DNA from 2 places in the Mycobacterium bourgelatii genome. Region 2 is predicted to be linked to the other one. Evidence: riboswitches for the same ligand, from Rfam matches in the RefSeq annotation. Region 2 holds a riboswitch; the other holds the start of a gene.
What was found. A riboswitch is a leader RNA that binds a small molecule or an ion and turns the genes downstream of it on or off. The one in region 2 is predicted to bind S-adenosylmethionine.

Region 1: linked by a shared signal. The riboswitch ahead of G6N68_RS04270 (bifunctional o-acetylhomoserine/o-acetylserine sulfhydrylase) and the one ahead of G6N68_RS16765 (ankyrin repeat domain-containing protein) in region 2 are both predicted to bind S-adenosylmethionine.

The regions. Positions count from the first base shown of each region.
Region 1 is NZ_BLKZ01000001.1:946,078-950,491, forward strand. Features, by position in the region: gene metX (homoserine O-acetyltransferase MetX) at 1-530, opposite strand, end outside; gene G6N68_RS04270 (bifunctional o-acetylhomoserine/o-acetylserine sulfhydrylase) at 540-1,898, opposite strand; SAM riboswitch class IV at 2,016-2,138, opposite strand; gene G6N68_RS04275 (NADP-dependent isocitrate dehydrogenase) at 2,286-3,521, shown strand; gene ephH (epoxide hydrolase EphH) at 3,540-4,340, opposite strand.
Region 2 is NZ_BLKZ01000001.1:3,863,493-3,867,906, forward strand. Features, by position in the region: gene G6N68_RS16760 (ADP-ribosylglycohydrolase family protein) at 1-1,324, opposite strand, end outside; gene G6N68_RS16765 (ankyrin repeat domain-containing protein) at 1,419-2,108, opposite strand; SAM riboswitch class IV at 2,137-2,243, opposite strand; gene G6N68_RS16770 (Helicase associated domain protein) at 2,408-3,295, shown strand; gene G6N68_RS16775 (SIR2 family NAD-dependent protein deacylase) at 3,736-4,414, shown strand, end outside.

The DNA.
Region 1 (4,414 bases), 2.9 Mb from region 2:
CCGGCCCGCACCCGGTCCGGGTGGCCGACCATCCATTCCAACGCTCGGGCGCCGCCCATGGACCCGCCAACAACGGCGGCCACCTCGGTTATTCCCAACGCTTCCAGCGCGGCGATGTCCGCCTCGACCTGGTCGCGTACGGATATCAGCGGAAACCTTGAGCCATAAGGCTTTCCGTCGCGGGCGAGCGAACTGGGCCCGGTGGACCCGCGGCACCCGCCCAGCACGTTGGTGGCCAGGGCGCACCAGCGGTTGGTGTCGATCGGTGCGCCGGGGCCGGCGATGCCGTCCCACCACCCGGGCGTGGGATGACCCGGCCCGGCCGGTCCGGTGATGTGCGAGTCGCCGGTGAGGGCGTGCAGGACAACCACGACGTTGTCGCGGGTGGGCGACAGCTCACCCCAGCGCTGCACCGCGATGCTGACGTTGTCGAGAACGGCGCCGCTTTCCAGGCGCAGTGAGCCGATGTCGACGACGCCGATCTCGCCTTCGGCGGGCAGCGCTTGGGTGGGCACGTCGGAGATTGTCACGTCAGTTCCTCAGAAGGCCGCCACGGACTGCGCGTCGCCGCTGACTTTGCTCGCCTTTGCGGCGGCGGCGAAGCCCAACTCCAGGTCGGCCAGGATGTCGTCGATCCCTTCCAGGCCGACGGCCAGCCGCACCAAGCCCGGGCTGACGCCGGTGGCCAGCTGCTCGGCCGGGCTCAGCTGGGCGTGGGTGGTCGACGCCGGGTGGATGACCAGCGAGCGCACATCGCCGATGTTGGCGACGTGACTGTGCAGCTGCAGCGCGTCCACGAAGGCCTTGCCGGCCTCGACGCCGCCGGCCAGTTCGAACGCCAGCACGGCGCCGGTTCCCTTGGGCGCCAGCTTCTTTCCGAGTTCGTACCACGGCGAGCTGGGCAGGCCGGCGTAGTTGACCGACACCACGTCGTCGTGGCCCTCCAAGTACTCGGCGACGCGAAGAGCGTTGGCGACGTGGCGTTCAACCCGCAGGCTCAACGTCTCCAGACCCTGTGCCACCAGGAACGCGTTGAACGGCGATGCCGCCGAGCCGAGGTCGCGCAGCAGCTGCACGCGGGCCTTGAGGGCGAACGCGGGCGGTCCCAGCTCGGCGAACACCACGCCGTGGTAGCTGGGGTCCGGGGTGGTGAAGCCGGGGAACTTACCGTTCGTCCAGTCGAAGGTGCCGCCGTCGACAACGACACCGGCGATTGCCGAGCCGTGCCCGCCCAGGTACTTGGTGGCCGAGTGCACCACGATGTCGGCGCCTTGCGCCAACGGCTGGATCAGATACGGCGTGGCGATGGTGTTGTCGACGATCAGCGGCACCCCGTTGCTGTGCGCGACTTCAGAGACGGCCGGCGTGTTCAGCACGTCGATCTTGGGGTTGGAGATGGTCTCGCCGAAGAACGCCTTGGTGTTCGGGCGTACCGCCGCTTGCCACGAGTCCAGGTCGTCGGGGTCCTCGACGAAGCTGACTTCGATGCCGAGCTTGGGCAGCGAGTAGTGGAACAGGTTGTACGTCCCGCCGTAGAGCCGCGGGCTGGACACGATGTGGTCGCCCGCGGCGGCCAGGTTCAAGATGGCGAACGTCTCGGCGGCCTGCCCGGAGGACAGGAACAACGCGGCCACCCCGCCCTCGAGCGCGGCGATGCGCTGCTCGACGACATCCGTGGTCGGGTTGCCGATCCGGGTGTAGATGTTGCCCGGCTCCGCCAGCCCGAACAGCGCGGCGGCGTGCGCGACGTTGTCGAAGGTGTACGACGTGGTCTGGTAGATGGGCAGGGCCCGCGCATTGGTGGTCGGATCCGGTCGTTGACCTGCGTGGATCTGCTTGGTTTCGAACGACCAATGCGCGGTCGGATCGGTGTCGGGGTTATTGCTCTCACTGCTCATGAAAAGGCACTTTCTACGCGAAGGAACCGATGGTGGGCAGGACCGCACGAGGTGCGGGAGGGGGAGAAAGTGTGCACATCACGCCGCCCTGTTCTAAGTCAGGGGCCCGTCATGGCGGACCCGCGCTTGCCGTGTAGCCCTTGGGTGTGGCTACTCAACCTGGTCATCACCCGGGGCACCCCACCGCGGTTGGAGGGTTGCCGGCCAGCAAGCCGGGGCTTAACGCTGGCGCTCATGACCGATCTGAAGCCTATCGCATGGCGGCTGGTCGGTGCCAATTCGAGGGCCGAGCGGCCCGGTAAGCGCTAGTACGCTGGCCTTACGAGCAAATCTCAAGCAGGGGAGGGACTGGAGGCTGCGACCAAGATGTCCAAAAAGATGTCCAAGATGTCCAACCCAGCCAAGATCAAAGTCAAGGGCACGGTTGTCGAGCTCGACGGCGACGAGATGACGCGAGTCATCTGGAAGCTGATCAAGGACATGCTGATCCTGCCCCATCTGGACATCAACCTCGACTACTACGACCTGGGCATCGAGTTCCGTGACCGCGCCGACGACCAGGTGACCATCGACGCGGCGTACGCGATCAAGAAGCACGGCGTCGGCGTCAAGTGCGCGACCATCACCCCCGACGAAGCCCGGGTCCAGGAATTCAACCTGAAGAAAATGTGGTTGTCGCCCAACGGGACGATCCGAAACATCCTGGGCGGGACCATTTTCCGCGAGCCGATCGTAATTTCCAATGTGCCGCGGCTGGTCCCGGGATGGACCAAGCCAATCGTGATCGGCCGTCACGCATTCGGCGACCAGTACCGGGCGACGAACTTCAAGGTGGACAAACCCGGCACTGTCACACTGACTTTCACGCCGGCGGACGGCAGCGAGCCGATCGTGCACGAGGTGGTGTCCATTCCCGAGGACGGCGGGGTGGTCATGGGGATGTACAACTTCAAGCGGTCGATCCAGGACTTCGCGCGGGCGACGTTCTCCTACGGGCTGAACGCGAAATGGCCGGTGTACCTGTCGACGAAGAACACCATCCTCAAGTCCTACGACGGCATGTTCAAAGACGAGTTCCAACGCATCTACGACGAGGAGTTCAAGGAGCGGTTCGAGGAGGCCGGGCTGACCTACGAGCACCGCCTCATCGACGACATGGTCGCCGCGTGCCTGAAGTGGGAGGGCGGGTACGTCTGGGCCTGCAAGAACTACGACGGCGACGTCCAGTCGGACACCGTCGCACAGGGTTACGGCTCATTGGGGTTGATGACTTCGGTGTTGATGACGGCCGACGGCCGGACGGTAGAGGCCGAAGCCGCCCACGGCACCGTGACCCGCCATTACCGCCAGTACCAGGCCGGCCAGCCCACCTCCACCAACCCGATCGCCTCGATCTTCGCCTGGACGCGGGGGCTGGCGCACCGCGGCAAGCTGGACGACACCCCCGAGGTCGTCGAGTTCGCTCAGACCCTGGAACAGGTGGTCATCGGCACGGTGGAGAGCGGCAAGATGACCAAGGACCTCGCGATTCTGATCGGCCCGGACCAGGACTGGCTGCACACCGAAGAATTCATGCAAGCCATCTCGGACAATCTGGAAAAGGCGCTGGCTAACCGAACGTAGGCGCGGCGCGGCCGTCAGCTAGCTGGCGGGCGGTTCGATGGCTTCGGCGCCGTGCTCTACCAAGTCGTCGAGGAAGTCGAGGATCACCTCGGTGACGCGGCCGGGTGCCTCGTACATCGGCACGTGCCCGACGTTGTCGAGTTCGACGACGCGGTGGTCGTCGGGCAGGTGGTTGGTGAAGTGGCGGCTGAACCTCGGCGCGGGAATGACCCGATCCTTCTCGCAAATGACCAATTGCGCCGGGACGGCGTTCTCGGCCAGCTCCTGCAGGCCGGGTGCCATCAGCGCCTTGACCAGCAGCTGGAAGTACGCCGGGCAGTGGGCGACGTCATCGATGATGCCGCGCAGTTCACGTTCGCCGACCCCGTCGGGCGACGCGCTGATCGCGTAGGTGGCCAGCGGGCGGCTGAACGGCAGGCTCAGCACGCGTGCCCCCAACAACCAGGCCAGGATCATCAGCGGGATGCCCAGGACAAACTTGGCGATCACCTCGAACTTGGCCGGAGTCCAGCGGTGCCAACCCCCTGCCGGCGCGATGCCGATGACGCTGCGCGCCCGGCCGCGCCGCTCGAGTTCGAACGCGACCCAGCCGCCCAAGGAGTTGCCGACGATGTGGGCCGTCGGCCAACCAAGCTCGTCCATTTGGCGTTCGACGTGGTCGGCCAGCACCGAGGAGGACAGGAAGTGGGTACCCGCACGTGGTCCGCCGTTGTGGCCGGCCATGGTGGGGGCGAAAACCTCGTAGCGGCCGGTCTCGGCCAGCTGCTGGGCCACGACCTCCCACACCGACTGGGAGAGCAGGAATGGGTGCAGCAGCAGGACTGGTTCACGTTGGCCGTCATTGGCCCCCAGGTGAATGGGCGGGCGAGTCGTCACTCTCCCGACACTAAATG
Region 2 (4,414 bases):
ACGTAGCGATGGTGGGCGTGCGACTGTACGCCTGCACGCAGTGCACGAACACCGTCCGACCCTTGGCCCGCAACTGCTCGATTGCCCGCACGGTATCGAGCAGCACGAAATCGAGATGGTCGTTTTCGCCTACTGCGTCGATGAGGCGGACGTCGAGCTGTTCCACGCCTGCGGGCAGGTACTCATCTGCGACCCGGCACAGCGACACGATCGCGTCGACTTCTTCGGGCAGGCTTCGCAATGCGGCGACGCCCCCAATCCACACCTTCTCGTCGTACGGATGGCGCACAGGCCGACGGGCTTCTGGAAACCCTGGGTAGGTGTAATCGAATGTGTCGGGCTGTCCTTTGTCTACGATGTTGTTTGCCAACTTGACTAGACCGCGCGTCCTCAATCCTGGCCAGCCGTGCAGCAGTAGCCGCCAACGCGAGGGAACCGCGGATGCACCGTACGCGGCGCCAAGCAACCCACCCGCAACGGCGGCGACGGTGTCGGTGTCATGACCACCGCGCACTGCTGCCTCCAAGGCCAGCCGCAGGCGATCGGCTCGGAACGCTTCGGAAGTGCAATCGTCAACCGGCATCGGTGTATTCACGATCGCCGACCACGCACCCTGCAGCGCCGCGACCACCCAGCCGTTCTTGGCCGCGAAGTGCGACGGCGGCGACGCCTCGGCCTCGTCCAGGCGTGACTCCCACAGGTCGCGGCGCGCAGCGTCCAGCCGGTCCAGACCGATTCGTGCATCGATGTCACCGGAAATGACGGCGTGTCGCATCGCGCAACACCACAGCACGCAGGCGTCACCGGCATCCGGGTCGTGGTGCGTGAGGTCGCTGACCGCGCGAGCCGCTTCGGCCAGGGCTTCTTCGTCCGCAAGGTAGGCGAGGGCCACCGGCGCTGTGCGCATCAGCGAACCGTTGCCGGCCGTGCGCCCGGTGCGCTTGTGCAAGGCCGCGGATTCTTCACGCGCGAATTTCGCAGAGATCCCCTGCCTTCCGAGCGCAGAGAGCACCGAAACGGTCTGATTACCAATGTCTTTCGGAGCTTGCGCCCACTCGTGCCAGCGCCGCACGATGTAGTCTTGGGCTTGCTCATCGCGCAGGTCCGCGCCAGTGGCGGCGATTTCTGCGATCGGGATCGCCATGGACGTGTCGTCGGTCCACTCGCCCCGCTCAAAGGCGCCCAGCCCGCCGCCGATCATCTCCACCGGCACGTCTTGGGCCAGCGTGGGCCCGAACTCGTATCCGGCCCCAAGGGCATCCCCGGCGGCCATGCCCAGCAGAGTGCCACAGGCACGGTCACGTTGTGCAGCAGTCAAAGTCATGATTACCTCCTTAGAGCCGCGAGTCATCGCGGCGTTGAACTTGGTCAAGCCCGGACGTGCCGTCCGGTAAGTCGGGAACGCGGCTACCCGGCGCTCAGACGAACCCCTGATCGACCAGAACGGTCCCTTCCGGCGTCACAAGGTGGGCTTGGCCCGACCCCTCGACGAAGCCGCACCAGCTCTTGACCTCGAGACCGCCCCGTTGCAGCTCGATGTGGAACCCGTACTTGGCGGGCATAGGGAACCAGACTCGCTGACCGGGAAGCTCTTGGAGGATCTCGACAGGCGGGTACCGCAGCACCTTGCGCAAATCACCCTCGTACACGCGCCCCTGAATGCGCCCGTCGATAAGCTTGGCAAGCTGTGCGTCGAGCGCCCGGACCTGCTTATCGGTCAGCGACGACCGCGGCGGTTGCAGCAGGCCTCTCAAATTCGTCGTCCGGTTGCGCGCGACTGCCACATCGAAAGGCGTTCGCCCCTTCGCGTCTCGAAGGTACCGCAAGGCACCCCGCTCAAGGAGTTCCTCGACCACATCGGTGGGTGCGCCGTGCCATGCCGCTTGGTGCAGGACTGTGAACCAAGCCTGACCTCCCGGGCGCCACTGGTTGATGACCAACCAGCTCCACTCACTGTCGAGCACCTTCATCACCTCGGGCCAGTTGCCGACCTTCGCAGCGTCGGCCAGTCGATGGCCCGCCTTGACCAAGTCGTCGACCATGACGTTGGTGTCCAATACGCCCTGCCACACCCGTGCGCCCTGGATAATCTCGGAATAAGCGTCCATGGGGCCCTCCTTTCTCATGCCTCACCGCGGAGCCCTCTTGCCGACGTCGTCGAACGTCGGCCGCTTCGTTATCCGAGCCGCCCACGAGGGTTGGCGAACCGTCTAGTCGGGACTTTCCGACGGCGTCTTACGCAGCAGGGCCATTCTAGAGCGGAGCACTGACAAGCCAGTGTCAATGAAAAGGCGGCTTCTCCTGCAACCACTTTCAATAACGATGCTGCACTAGTGCAGTGTTCCCTGTTGTCACACAGTACCTGGCTGGCGATGGTTTCTGCAACAGCACCCTGTATGCTGTGTCCATGCAGCACATGGGCGGGCGCTCTCATGAGGATGACCACCAGTTGGGCGGCACATTCGCCGAGCGGGCGAGAGCCGCCCGGCTAAGGGCCGATCTAACCCAGCAGCAGCTGTCGGACCGGCTCAGCGAGACGCGGGTCAAGCTCGACACATCGGCGATCACCCGAATCGAGGCCGGCCAGCGAGAGCCGAGACTCGGCGAAGCTCTCGCGATCGCGCAGGTGCTTGGATTCAGCCTGAACAACCTCGCGCCGCGGGCAAACCTTGACTTCTATATTGGCGACGTCAACAGGTTGATGAACGAGGCCCGCGCGGCCCTGGTCAGGATGATTCGCTCGGTCGACCCCGTGGCCGACTTCGTGCGCCGTAATCCTGACTGCCTAGGCGACCAACGCCTCGAGGACCGATTCCGTGACATGATCGACCGGTTTCTCGACGACATATCGTTCGAGAACCAAGCCGTCACCCGGAATCGGTCCGACGAAAAGCTCAAGCGCCAACTGTTGCGCGCGGTCAGCGAAGACATCCTGGTCAAGGCCGACGACATACCTCCCGCGCACGAGCGATGGTTCAAGGACGACATCAGCGCGGCCGGTTCGACCACAGGCGGATGGCTCCCGGTACAGCCGACCGTCCACCCTGATGAATGGCAACGACAGTTCAATCAGCTACGCACCTACGTCAACCAGCATGGCGACGCTCGAGTTCCGCGCACATACGTAACCCCGGATGGTAACGGACTCGGCGCATGGGTTGCCGAACAACGACAACTCTTCGCACGCGACCTGCTCGATCCGAAAAAGGCGGCCAAGTTGGAAAAGTTGCCGGGTTGGCGCTGGACTCGAAACACCCGGGCCAACACGAGAACCAGGACATCAGGATCTGGGTGAGGGCGCCCGAACTGGCGGATGAACGACCTGGCCGAAACCATCATCGGTCTGTAGAAACCACAGCCATCCGCGAGAATTCGCCCTTTGGGCACGGCGAGCCAACGGCTCAGCGACGTCGAACACTGGCTGCCCCAGTGGATTCATCGGTACAACGCTGAACGGTCATGCATCGCCCTAGTCGCAGCCCTGTACCGAATACGAAACCAACTGCACGCTACAAACACAGCCGAACGTCCGGCCGTGCACCAGCGACCAGGTGCGCACCGAACCCGGACGGTTCACATCCGAAAGCTCTACGACTAACCTACATTCGGGTTGGGACACTCCCTGTCAGGCGTGATCAAATAGCTACCGAAAAAGCCAAACTGCGGTCCTTCGGACAGGACGCATCGAGCGGCAGAATCTTCACCCGGCCAGAACGAAGATGAGATAGTCGTCGCGTGGGACATCTGTTCGTTGCTCATGGCGATCTGACCAAGCTTGCCTGTGATGCGGTGCTCATACCCTGCGATGACAAAGGGTGGGTCACTCCCTCGTGGCGCAGTCTGCTGCCGCCAGAACTGCCACGCGATAACAGAACTGGATGGCTCTTGTTGCCCAACAAACCCGATGCCGATGGCATTGTGCGACTGCCTCCACTCGACAAGCGAAGTGTCCAGGCGTTCGCGTCCATGGAATGGGTCGCGACCGATCCGGCTGATGTCGCCGAACGACTCTTGCGTGCAGTCAGTTCGGTCTCCGGGGATCTTCCGGCCCTAGACGGGCGTGCGGTCCCACTTGTCGGAATACCGCTCGCGGGGACAGGTCACGGCGGTCTTGCGCACCGCCGCGGCGAGGTGATCGATAAGCTTCTAGAGAAGCACCGTGTCCAGGGCTCGTCACTGAAATGCGATGTCGCGCTGATTCTCTATGAAAGACGGGATTTCGTAGCTGTACAGGCACGGCGCCGCCCGGAGGACTGGCCGTGGAACGTGCTCAGAGAAGAGTTGCGGGATAAGGCGGACCATCTTGGCCGACTAGCCCGCACCGGCCAATTATCGCTATTCCTCGGGTCAGGCGTTTCGCGTCCTGTGGGGTTGCCAGATTGGAATGGACTCTTGGAATATCTGGCAAAGGCCA